Regions from separate parts of the Streptomyces sp. NPDC058401 genome, predicted to be linked through region 2. Evidence: riboswitches for the same ligand, from Rfam matches in the RefSeq annotation. Region 2 holds a riboswitch; the other holds the start of a gene.
The links. Region 2 has a riboswitch for S-adenosylmethionine ahead of ACFWNV_RS28790 (aminotransferase class V-fold PLP-dependent enzyme). Riboswitches for the same ligand answer to the same signal wherever they lie in the genome.

Region 1 (6,318 bases), on a different contig from region 2:
TACGGAGCCGAACGCTGGGACGCCGTGAGCGGCATCGTGCACGCTCCGGCCGAGCATCCGGGGGTGGCGGCCGTCCGGGCCGAGCTGCCCGGGTTCCTGGACGCGATCGGCGCGTGGCGCGGGACCTGGATCGAGGAGAAGGGCCAGGCGCTGGCCGTCCACACCCGCCGCGCCGCGGACCCCGAAGCGGCCTTCGCGGCCCTGCGGGAGCCGCTGGCGGGGCTCGCGGCCCGGCACGGCCTGATGGTCGAACCGGGGCGGGCCGTACTGGAGCTGCGGCCGCCCGGGATGGACAAGGGGGTCGCGCTCACGGAGTACCTCGCGGAGGTGGGGGCGGAGGCCGTGCTCTACGCCGGAGACGACCTCGGTGACCTCGCGGCGTACTCGGCGGTCGAGAAGCTCCGTGCCGGGGGCATGCCGGGCCTCCTGCTCTGCAGCGGCTCGGAGGTCCCGGAACTGTCCGCCCGCGCGGACCTCACCCTGTCCGGCCCGCCCGAGGTCGTCACCTTCCTGTCCACCCTGGCCGGGGCGCTGACCGGCACACCTTCCTGACGCGGCTGGGGCCGGCCCTGTGGGACTCGGCCCCGCGCAGCGGGGGGTCAGGGGTGGAGGGCGTCCAGTTGGGACGTGAGCCACTGGGTCGGGGGGAGGGCCGTGGCCGCCGCTGCCAGGCGCTTCGTGCGGTCCGCGCGCTCCGCCGCCGGCATGGACAGGGCCGCGTGCAGCGCTTCGGCCGTGGCCGTGACGTCGTACGGGTTCACCACCAGCGCATCCGCGCCGAGCTCCTCGTACGCCCCCGCCCCGGTGGACAGCACCAGCACGCACCCCGCCTCCGAGACCACGGGGATCTCCTTCGCGACGAGGTTCATCCCGTCCCGTACGGGATTGACCAGCGCCACGTCCGCCAGCCGGTACGCCGCCAGTGACCGCGCGAAGTCGTCTTCGACGGAGACGAGCACCGGCTGCCAGTCGGCCGTGCCGAACTCCGTGTTGATCGACGCCGCCAGCTCCCGCACCGAGTCGGTGTACTCCCGGTAGACGGTCAGGTCCTGCCGGGAGGGGTAGGCGGAGGCCAGGTGGACCACCTGTTCCCGCCACTCGGGGTGGACCGTCAGCAGTTCCCGGTACGCCAGCAGCCCGCGCAGGATGTTCTTCGACAGTTCCGTCCGGTCCACCCGGACGATCGTCTTCAGCCCGCCGACCTCCGCCCGCAGCGCCGCCAGCTTGTCGTCGACCTCGGGCCGGTGCGCGAGCGCCCGCAGCTCGTCCCCGTCGACGCCGAGGGGGTACGGGGTCACGTGCGTGAACCGGTCCCCGTGCCGCACGCCGCGCTCGGGACCGGCCGGAACCGATCCCGCGCCGTCGGTCGTCGCGCCGCTGATGAAGTTGTCCGCCCACTCCCGGGTGTGGAACCCCAGCCGGTCCGCCCCGAGCATCCCCGACACCAGCTGGCTCCGGACGTCGTCCGGGAGCATCTTCAGGAACTCCGGCGAGGCCCACGGCGTGTGCGTGAAGTGCCCGATCCGCAGGTCGGGGCGGAGCTCCCGGAGCATTCCCGGGGCCAGGGCCAGGTGGTAGTCCTGGATCAGGACGGTCGCGCCCTCGGCCGCCTCCTCGGCGAGCGCCGCCGCGAAGGCCTCGTTGTACGCGGCGTAGGAGCCCCAGAGCCGCCGGAACTCCGCGTCGAAGACCGGCTCGCGCGGGATCTCGTACAGGTGGTGGTGGAGGAACCACAGCACCGAGTTCGCGATGCCGTTGTACGCGTCGTCGTAGACCCCGGGGTCGATCGGCAGCATCCGTACGCCGGGCTCGCAGACCCCCCGCCGTACCGCCTCCCGGTCCGCGTCCGACAGCGCCGCGCAGATCCACAGCGCGTCCGGCTGTTCCGCGAGGGCGGTGGAGAGGCCGGAGACGAGGCCGCCCCCGCCGCGGCGGGCACTGAGCGTGCCGTCCGCGGCGAGGGCGTACGAGAGGGGGCCGCGATTCGCGGCGACGAGCACCTGGGAAGCCATGCGGCGAACCTAGCCCGCCTCGCCTCCGGTCAAACGTCGGCGCCTGCGAGTCCGCCGGACCGAGAGGAAGACCACACCGCCGGGTGCCGTTACGCCACGCGGCGCCGTGCGTACTCCTCGATGTCCCGCATCGGCGGCCGCTCCTCGGTGTCCACGGCGTAGGTGTGCGGTACGAAACCCTCCGGCCCCCGCTCGAACTGCGTCAGCTCGGGGCGTACGAGGTGGCCGCGCGAGAGCCGCACCTGCGCCGTGCGGTAGATCGCGGCGGCCATCCGGCCCAGGGCCTGCCCGTCCTGGTGCCGGTGCAGCCGGACGCCCACGTCCACCTGGGCCAGTGCGTCCAGCCCGGCCGTGTGCAGCGCGTCCACCAGCAGGCCCAGCTCCACCCCGTAGCCCACGGGGAACGGCAGCCGTTCCAGGAGCTCGCGGCGTACGGCGTACTCGCCGCCCAGCGGCTGCACGAAACCGGCCAGCAGCGGCCAGTGCAGGTTGAGCAGGGGGCGGGCCACCAGCTCCGTGACCCGGCCGCCCTGGCCGTGGGCCGTGGCGGAGGCCAGGTCGGCGGGGTCGGCGGACTCCTGGCCGAAGGGGCGGTCGTACATCGCCTTGACGAACCGCACGCCCGGGTCCGTCAGCAGCGGGCCGACGATCCCCGAGACGAAGGAGGACGAGAAACCGCGCAGGTCGGCGTCGATGAAGCAGACGATGTCACCGGTGGTGACCAGCAGCGAGCGCCACAGCACCTCGCCCTTGCCGGGCAGCGCCGGGATCCGCGGCAGCACCTCGTCGCGGTGCACCACCCGGGCCCCGGCCTTGGCCGCGACCTCCGCGGTGCGGTCCGTGGAACCCGAGTCGATCACGACGAGCTCGTCCACCAGCGGCACCGGCAGGCCCTCGATCAGATCGCGCCGGATCACCTCGACGATCTCGCCGACCGTCGCCTCCTCGTTCAGCGCCGGCAACACCACGCTCACCGTGGTCCCCGCTGCCCGCTTGGCGGAAAGCAGCTGGCCGAGCGGTCGGTCGGCGGCGGACCAGGAGCGGTCTGCCAACCAGCGCTCCACCTCTTCCAGCACCTTCAGCACTCCCTGTTCATCACTGGGCTCTTCACTGGTTTGGACCGAAATGTGATCCATCTCGCGGTTCGGACGGCTGTCTCAACCACCCGGGCCTTCGGTTACAGTCTTGAACAACGCAATGGCCCGCCGCATGCCGGGGGGCCCGCGTACAAACGCACCGGCGCGCCACAGAGCGCGTGTGCCGGTGCCATACCGCTCATCCAGAGGGGCAGAGGGACACGGCCCGTTGAAGCCCCGGCAACCCTCCAGTCGGTTCTCGCGATCGCGCATTCCAGCGCCGCCAGCGAGGTCCCCGGCTAGGGAAGGTGCCAATTCCGTCTCATGGCGAAGTGCGCCATGGGGAAGATGAGGAGAAAGGGCCTCGCCATCATGGCTGCACAGTCTGTCGCAACCTCTGCCGAAACCGCTGAAAGCAACGTTTCGGGCACCTCCGTCGATCTCGGTCCCGCCACCGGCCTTTCCTGTCGTGAGTGCGGTACCCGCTTCGAGCTCGGCCCGATCTTCGCCTGCGCCGAGTGCTTCGGCCCGCTCGAAGTCGCCTACGACCTGCCCCTGGGCGACCCGGAAGCCCTGCGCGCCGCCATCGAGGCCGGCCCGAACAACATCTGGCGCTACGCGCCGCTGCTGCCCGTCCCGGCGGACGTGGCCTCCAAGCCGAGCCTGAACCCCGGCTTCACCAAGCTCGTGGACGCGGCCAACCTGGCCAAGGAGCTCGGCGTCACCGGCAAGCTCTACGTGAAGGACGACTCCGGCAACCCGACGCACTCCTTCAAGGACCGCGTCGTGGCCATCGCCGTCGAGGCCGCCCGCGCCTTCGGCTTCACCACCCTCTCCTGCTCCTCCACCGGCAACCTGGCCGGCGCCGTCGGCGCCGCGGCAGCCCGTGCCGGCTTCCGCTCCTGCGTGTTCATCCCGCACGACCTGGAGCAGGGCAAGGTCGTCATGGCCGGTGTCTACGGTGGCGACCTGGTCGGCATCGAGGGCAACTACGACGACGTCAACCGCTTCTGCTCCGAGCTCATCGGCGACCCGCTGGGCGAGGGCTGGGGCTTCGTCAACGTCAACCTGCGCCCGTACTACGGCGAGGGCTCCAAGACCCTGGCGTACGAGATCTGCGAGCAGCTCGGCTGGCAGCTGCCCGACCAGATCGTCATCCCGATCGCGTCCGGCTCGCAGCTCACGAAGATCGACAAGGGTCTGCAGGAGCTGATCAAGCTCGGCCTCGTCGAGGATAAGCCGTACAAGATCTTCGGCGCCCAGGCCGAGGGCTGCTCCCCCGTCTCGACCGCCTTCAAGGCCGGTCACGAGGTGGTCCGCCCGCAGAAGCCGAACACCATCGCCAAGTCGCTGGCCATCGGCAACCCGGCGGACGGCCCGTACGTCCTGGACATCGCGCGCCGCACCGGCGGGTACGTCGAGGACGTCAACGACACCCAGGTCGTCGAGGCCATCAAGCTCCTCGCCCAGACCGAGGGCATCTTCGCCGAGACCGCGGGCGGCGTGACCGTCGGCGTGACGAAGAAGCTCGTCGAGAACGGCCAGCTCGACCCCACGCTGACCACCGTGATCCTGAACACCGGTGACGGCCTCAAGACCCTGGAGGCGGTGGCCGAGGGTGGTGGCCAGACCGCCACCATCCGCCCCAGCCTGGACGCGTTCCGCGCCGCCAACCTGGCCTGATCTCTCTCCCTGCACACCGGAAAGGCAGTAGCGCCATGAGCGTCAACGTCCGCATCCCCACCATCCTGCGCACCTACACCGGCGGCCAGGCCGAGGTCGCCGCCGAGGGCGCGACCCTCGAAGAGGTCATCCAGTCCCTGGAGGCCAGCCACCCCGGCATCGCCGCGCGCGTCCTGGACGACCAGGGCAAGCTGCGCCGCTTCGTCAACGTCTACGTGAACGACGACGACGTGCGCTTCGAGGGCGGGCTGCAGACGTCCACTCCGGACGGCGCCGGCATCTCGATCATCCCGGCCGTCGCGGGCGGCTGCTGAGCCCTCGTGACACCGGCCTCGTGACACCGGCCTCGTAACACCGCGCGGAAACTGAATTGCCCCCTCCGGTAATAAACGGAGGGGGCAATTCTGCTTGATTGGACGCGGTAAGGTTGGGGAAGTCCCCTCCGCTGTTCTTGCCCGCCGCATATGAGCGGGTCGCGTGAGGGTTGACATTGAGTCAACATGCAAGCGCGCTATGGGTCGTTGGCGTGGTTTGTCCGGCCCGAGTTGCCCTGGAATATTCCTGGTTTTCACCCTATTTCAATGTTTTGGTGTGTCCAGAATTCTCGTCGGAATGACCTGTTGCAGACAGCAGCGGTGCGGATACATTCAGCCCCGGTCGAGGCGTTCCGGCGCAAGTTCTGACCCGGGACCGCGAAGTGCGGTCCTGCGCAAGGGCCAGTAATAGGGGAGTTAGGCATGGCTCAGGGCACCGTCAAGTGGTTCAACGCGGAGAAGGGCTACGGCTTCATCGCGGTCGACGGTGGTGCGGATGTGTTCGTCCACTACAGCGCCATCCAGATGGACGGGTACCGCACCCTTGAAGAGGGTCAGCGGGTCGAATTCGAGATCTCGCAGGGCCAGAAGGGTCCGCAGGCGGACATGGTCAAGCTCGCCGCCGGCTAGTCCGACCGCGATCGACCACCGACACGTACGCGGTCTCGCACAGTGGCCGCGCACGAGACACAACGGCACATGTACGAGGGGCCCACATCCTGGACACGGGATGCGGGCCCCTCGTGCGTGGCGGCTCCGGTGCCCTTGCGGTGCCCGGGTGTTCACCCCGGGTTGCCCGAAGCCGCTTGCACTCGGGGGGGTCGAGTGCTAATCATTGGCGTTAGCACTCTCCGGGTGAGAGTGCTACCTATACGAGGACCGGGTCAGTGAGGCCCACAGGGTCCGGCGGGAAGAAACCGCCGGGCACGCAGGCCGTCCGTCGCGGGCGCGGGCGCGGTCCGGGAGCAATCCACCGCTGTCCGGGAGGACCACTTCAGATGGCCAAGATCATTGCGTTCAACGAGGAGGCCCGGCGCGGTCTCGAGCGAGGCATGAACCAGCTCGCCGACGCCGTCAAGGTCACCCTTGGCCCCAAGGGTCGCAACGTCGTCCTTGAGAAGAAGTGGGGCGCCCCCACGATCACCAACGATGGTGTCTCCATCGCCAAGGAGATCGAGCTCGAGGACCCGTACGAGAAGATCGGCGCCGAGCTGGTCAAGGAAGTCGCCAAGA
Region 2 (6,318 bases):
GCAACGCCCCGACCCGTACGGGCTTCGGTGTGGCATGGCTGACGTGGTACGTCATCCTGCTGATCGCCGGTGGAAACGACATGTTCGCGCAGTACTTCCACCTGTCGATCAACTCGATCACCTGGTTCGCGCGCATCGGGTTCTTCGTCGGCCCGGTCATCGCCTTCGTCATCACCAAGCGGATCTGCCTCGGCCTCCAGCGCCGGGACCGGGACAAGGTGCTGCACGGTCGCGAGACCGGCATCATCAAGCGCCTGCCGCACGGTGAGTTCGTCGAGGTCCACGAGCCGCTCTCGCAGGGCAAGCTGCACACGCTCACCTCGTACGACCAGTACGAGCCCGCCGAGATCGGCCCCACGGTCGACGAGAACGGTGTCGAGCGCAAGGTGAAGCCGCTGGAGAAGCTCCGCGCCAAGCTGAGCAAGGGCTACTACGGGGAGAACAACCAGATCCCCAAGCCCACGGTCGAGGAGTACAAGGAGATCCAGAGTGGCCACGGCCACCACTGATCTCCCGCAACACGGCTTCACACGCTTCATTTATGAACCACGCAGTACGCATGACTGCTTGAGGGACTGATTTCGGTCAGTCCTGGTGTCGCCACGGCGAGAGCCCCGTCCAGTGTCTGGACGGGGCTCTTTGCCGTCCCCGGGGCTGGATAGGCTGATCCCCTTCCCTTTCGACGTGGAATCCTCGATGAGCAGCAGGAGCGGACCATGAACCTGGTGACCCCGGCAGGCGGCGACAGCGTGGCGGCCCGCGGTTGGCCGGGCCTTCTGGACGCCCTGCTGACCGGCCGTGACCTCGGCGCCGACGACACGGCCTGGGCCATGGACCGGATCATGCGCGGGGAGGCCACCGACGCCCAGATCGCCGGCTTCGCCGTCGCCCTGCGGGCCAAGGGGGAGACCGTGGCCGAGATCAACGGCCTGGTCCGCGCCATGTACGAACACGCCAACCTGATCGAGGTGCCGGGCCGGACGGTCGACATCGTCGGCACCGGCGGCGACGGGGCCAAGACGGTCAACATCTCCACGATGTCGGCCGTCGTGGTGGCCGGTACGGGCGCCAAGGTGGTCAAGCACGGCAACCGGGCCGCGTCCTCCGCGAGCGGCTCCTCGGACGTCCTGGAGAAGCTGGGCGTCAACCTCGACCTCACCCCCGCGCGGGTCGTGGAGGTGGCCGAGGAAGCCGGGATCACCTTCTGCTTCGCGGTCAAGTTCCACCCCGCGCTGCGGCACGTGGCGGCGGCCCGCCGGGAGCTCGGCATCCGCACCACCTTCAACTTCCTCGGCCCGCTCACCAACCCGGCGCGGGTCCGGGCCCAGGCCACCGGTGTGGCCGACGCACGGGTGGCCCCGATCGTCGCGGGCGTCCTGGCGGAGCGGGGCTCCTCGGCGCTGGTCTTCCGCGGTGACGACGGGCTCGACGAGCTCACCACCACGGCGACCTCCCGGGTCTGGTGGGTCCGCGACGGCAAGGTCGCGGAGCAGTCCTTCGACCCGCGCGACATCGGCATCCCGCTGGTGGACGTCTCCGCCCTCGGCGGCGCGGACGCCTCGTACAACGCGGACGTGGCCCGCCGCCTGCTGGCCGGCGAGACCGGCCCCGTGCGCGACGCGGTGCTCCTGAACTCGGCGGCAGCCCTGGTCGCGCTGGACCCGGGATCCGGCACCCTGGAGGAGCAGCTCGCGGCCGGCGTCGTACGGGCGGCGGAGTCGGTCGACTCGGGCGCGGCCCGCGACGCGCTGGCCCGCTGGGTGGCGGCGAGCAACGCCTAGCGGCTCCGCCTCGGCACCCGTTTCGACGGGATCCGGCCAAGATCCAGCGACGACCCCGGTCCGCCATGTGGACCGGGGTCTTGCGTTCGCAAGATCGTGTGGCAGGATGCTTTCCAGGTCACGAGTGACAGCGTTTAGGCCCCGGCTTGCTGTCCGGCAACCCTCCTTCCGTGGCGGGGTGCCCCGGGTGATGACCAGGCCGTAGGCAGTGAGGTCTACGGCAAGCGCGGATCCCTCACACCTCTTATCGGGGTGCTTGGCCAGGGATCCTGGTCTTCTGAGGAGCGTTTTCCGTGAGCAAGCGAATGCGATAGGGCGACTCGCCCCTTCTTCACCCCTCGGAACAGGGTCACTTCCGCGTACCCGCAGTACACCTGCGTACGCCGGCCGACCCCGACTCCGGGGCACTCCCGTACCCCGAACGGCCGCAGCGCCGTATCCGCGTACGGGCCCACCGAAGCCATTCACACCTGCCTGCCGGGAGATACCGCCATGTCCGCAACCCTGAACGCCGCCGCCACCGCCAACGCCGCCGCCGTCGACCCCGCCTGTGCCGAGCCGCTGGCCGTCCTGGGCCGTGACGTCACCGTGCCGCTCGTCACCGGCGGCGAGGTCACCTACGCCGCCCTCGACTACGCGGCCAGCGCCCCGGCGCTGCAGCGGGTCTGGGACGACGTGGCCGCGTACGCCCCGTACTACGGCAGCGTCCACCGCGGCGCCGGGTACCTCTCGCAGCTCTCCACCGACCTGTTCGAGCAGAGCCGCGTCACGGTCGCCGAGTTCCTCGACTGCCGGCCCTCCGACCAGGTGATCTTCACCCGGTCCACCACCGACTCCCTCAACCTGCTCGCCGCCGTGCTCCCGGCCGACTGCCAGGTCTTCGTCTTCGAGACCGAGCACCACGCCTCGCTGCTCCCGTGGACGAACGCCCAGGTCAGCTACCTCAACGCCCCCCGCACCCCGGACGAGGCCGTCGCCACCCTGGAGCGGGCCCTCGCCGACCGCGACCCGTACGGCCCCGCCCTGGTCTGCGTCACCGGAGCCTCCAACGTCACCGGCGAGCTGTGGCCCGTCAAGGAGCTCGCCGCCGCCGCGCACGCCCACGGCGCCCGCATCGTCCTGGACGCCGCCCAGCTGGCCCCGCACCACCCCGTCTCGGTCCAGGACCTCGACGTGGACTGGGTCGCCTTCTCCGGACACAAGCTCTACGCGCCCTTCGGCTCGGGCGTGCTCGCCGGCCGCGCGGACTGGCTCCAGGAGGCCGAGCCGTACCTCGCCGGTGGCGGGGCCTCGCGCAAGGTGGCCCGCCGCGAGGACGGCGGCGTGGACGTCGAGTGGCACACCACCGCCGCCCGCCACGAGGCCGGCTCCCCGAACGTCATCGGCGTCTACTCCATCGCCTCCGCCTGCAAGGCGCTGAACGAGGCCGGCTTCGAGAACCTCGTCGCCCGCGAGCAGCAGCTGATCAACAAGGTCCGCGAAGGCCTCGCCGAGGTCCCGGCGGTCCGCGTCCTGTCCCTCTTCGGCGACGACGCCCCGCGCGTGGGCGTCATCTCCTTCGTCGTCGACGGCTGGAACAGCTCGCACTTCGCGGCCGCGCTCTCCGCCGAGTACGGCATCGGCGTCCGCGACGGCCTGTTCTGCGCCCACCCGCTGGTCCGCACCCTGCTCGGCAGCGAGCCGCAGGCCCAGGGCGAGTGCGGAGCTCCGGAGGCGGCCCCGGGGGAGCGCTCGCTCAACGCGATCCGCGTCAGCTTCGGTGCCGGCACCCCCGACGAGCACGTGGACCGCTTCGTCCGCGCCGTCAAGGAGCTCGTCGCGGACGGCGCCAAGTGGCAGTACCGCACCGAAGAGGGCCGCTGCGTCCCGGCCGTCTGACAGGCCGCGGGTCGGTCGTCAAACGCCGGACGGCTGAAACGGACCTACGCGTCGAGGCCGATGGCGAAGGCGGCTTCCAGGTCGTGCTGGGAGTACGTGCGGAACGCCACGTGGGTGTCCGTGGCCTCCACGCCCGGGATCTTGCTGATGCGGCCGGGGATGATGTCGGCCAGGTCCTCGTGCCGGGACACGCGGACCAGTGCGATGAGGTCGTAGGTGCCCGTGACCGAGTAGACCTCGCTGACGCTGTCCAGCGCGGCGATGGCCTCGGCGATCTCGGGGATCCGGTCCACGCTGGTCTTGATGAGCACGAGTGCGGTGATCACGGTTGGCTGTCTCCCTCGACGGCAGTCACTGGTCGGCCCACTCTAGTCCCACGCCGGTAGCGGGCCCATGCGTAGAGGAAGCCCACCGAGAAGCCCACGACGTGGGCCAGGTAGGCGACCCCGGGGCCGCTCGCCGCGCGGTGGGCCGCCAGCCACTGGAGGCCGAACCAGAACATCAGCACGATCCACGCCGGGAAGCGCAGCGGCACGAAGAACAGGAACGGGAACAGGCTCGTCACCCGCGCCCTGGGAAACAGGTACAGGAAGGCCCCCAGGACCGCGGAGATCGCCCCGGAGGCCCCGACCAGGGTCTGGTCCGAGGAGGCGTAGGCCGCCGCGTACGCGGCCAGGGCCAGGTAGCCCGTACAGACGTAGAAGCAGAGGAACCCGGCCCGGCCCATGCGCCGCTCCGTCATCGCCCCGAAGACGTAGAGGAAGAGCATGTTGCCCAGCAGGTGCAGCCAGCTCCCGTGCACGAACAGGGCCGTGAGGGGGGTGAGCGCCGCCCGGCCCGAGCCGGTGAACAGCTCGTCCGGGACCACGCCCCAGCGCCGGAAGTACGCCGTCCCGTTGGCGAGCAGCTGATCGCCCGTCCCGTAGACCGGGTTCAGCCCCGACGCCGGGCTCAGCACGAACACCACGCAGCAGCCGGCGATCAGCGCGTGGGTGACCACCGGGCCCCGGGCGGCCTCGCGTACGGCCTGCCACCTTACGATCATGCGACCGAGCATGACCCAGCCGGGCCCACCAGCGGCTGCGGCAGGCCGTAGGGTTACGAGCTACGCACGCACGCGCGCACACCCGTGGCGACACGGGAGGGTGAGCGCTTGCGCCATGTGAGCGATAGAAGGAGAGAGCGGCCTGATGACGGTTCCCCTGCCGACCGACACCACCCGGTGGCGCTGCACCCTGTGCGGCAACCTCACGCGCTTCGACGTCACCCGTTCGTCGAAGGTCGTGGAGTACGTCCACCTGGACCTCGCCGGGGAGCCCAAGGTCGAAGAGCGCGAGGTGGTCAATGAGACCATCGAGTCGGTGCGCTGCCGCTGGTGCAACGCGGTGGACCAGATCGAGCTCGTGGACAGGCCGGGCGCGGACTCCTGAAGGAGCCCCGCCCGCAGGTGAATGACGGTAGGGGTGACGGATTGTGGAGCCAGCAAGCGGCGCTGAGCCGGCCGAATCGGCCGGTGACGCCGCCGAGGTGCTCGACCGCCCGCTGCCGGAAGGCGTGCGGCGCCGGGTCGTCGCACTCGTCTCCGACGCCTTCGGCGGGCTGACGGTCGCGGACCTCCCGGCGCAGCTGCGCCAGTACGCCCGTTTCACCCCGAGCAGGCGTGCCAAGTTCGCGGGCAACGCCATGGCGACGGCCGTGGAGAGCGACCCCGTCTTCCGGGGCCGGGTAGCCGAGAAGCTCCGCGAGGCGCAGGCCGACCTGGCCTCGGCGCTGGAGTCGGGCTCCCCGCCCGCCGCCGCCGATCCGCTGGACGTGGCGGCCGCCGCGTACGTGCTGCGGCCGGCCGGCTGGGTCAAGCTGGTCGCCGCCGCGGGCGAGGAGGCGCAGCGCGCCGACGCCGAGCGGGTCGACGAGGAGGCCCGCCGCGAGATGGAGCGGCTCCGCGAGGAGCTGGCCCACGTACGGGAACTGCAGCGCACGGGTGTCGACCAGGTGCGGGCCGACCTGGATGCGGCGCGCAAGGAAGCGGAATCGCTTCAGCGCAAGCTGCGCAGCGCCCTGAGCGACGTCAAGCGGGGCGACGCGGCCCTGCGCAAGATCAACGCGGAGGTCGACGGCATCCGCGCCGAGGCGGCCGCCCAGGTGACCTCCGCGGAGAGCGAGACCCGGCGGCTCAAGTCCCGCCTCGCAGAGGTGGAATCGGCACTGGAGACCTCGCGCCGGGCCACCCGCGAGGGGCGCAGCATCGAGGACATGCGGCTGCGGCTGCTGCTGGACACCGTGCTGGACGCGGCCGCGGGACTGCGCCGGGAGCTCGCGCTGCCGCCGGTCTCCACGCGGCCCGCCGACACGGTGGAGGCGGTGGAGCCGGGCCGGATGACCCCGAAGGACATCGCGGCGCGCGCCCTGTCGGAGACCGACCCGGCGCTGCTGGACCAGTTGCTGGCGCTGCCCCAGGCCCATCTGGTGGTCGACGGCTACAACGTCACCAAGACCGGCTATCCGACCATGCCGCTGGAGAAGCAGCGGCTGCGGCTGCTGGGCGGGCTGTCGATGCTCGCCGCGCAGACGGGCGCCGAGATGACCTGTGTCTTCGACGGGGCGGAGCTGGCGGCCCCCGTGCTGCTCGCGCCGCCGCGCGGGGTGCGGGTGCTGTTCT

Region 1: linked by a shared signal. The riboswitch ahead of thrC (threonine synthase) and the one ahead of ACFWNV_RS28790 (aminotransferase class V-fold PLP-dependent enzyme) in region 2 are both predicted to bind S-adenosylmethionine.

What each region holds. Positions count from the first base shown of each region.
Region 1 covers NZ_JBHXKA010000109.1:3,024-9,341, reverse strand. The annotation lists gene otsB (trehalose-phosphatase) at 1-552, shown strand, start outside; gene ACFWNV_RS30175 (trehalose-6-phosphate synthase) at 600-2,012, opposite strand; gene ACFWNV_RS30170 (glucosyl-3-phosphoglycerate synthase) at 2,102-3,088, opposite strand; SAM riboswitch class I at 3,285-3,443, shown strand; gene thrC (threonine synthase) at 3,461-4,771, shown strand; gene ACFWNV_RS30160 (ubiquitin-like small modifier protein 1) at 4,807-5,085, shown strand; gene ACFWNV_RS30155 (cold-shock protein) at 5,509-5,715, shown strand; gene groL (chaperonin GroEL) at 6,084-6,318, shown strand, end outside.
Region 2 covers NZ_JBHXKA010000098.1:13,790-20,107, forward strand. The annotation lists gene ACFWNV_RS28780 (cytochrome bc complex cytochrome b subunit) at 1-509, shown strand, start outside; gene trpD (anthranilate phosphoribosyltransferase) at 717-1,781, shown strand; SAM riboswitch class IV at 1,898-2,014, shown strand; gene ACFWNV_RS28790 (aminotransferase class V-fold PLP-dependent enzyme) at 2,274-3,659, shown strand; gene ACFWNV_RS28795 (Lrp/AsnC family transcriptional regulator) at 3,704-3,985, opposite strand; gene ACFWNV_RS28800 (rhomboid family intramembrane serine protease) at 3,982-4,716, opposite strand; gene ACFWNV_RS28805 (hypothetical protein) at 4,850-5,089, shown strand; gene ACFWNV_RS28810 (NYN domain-containing protein) at 5,130-6,318, shown strand, end outside.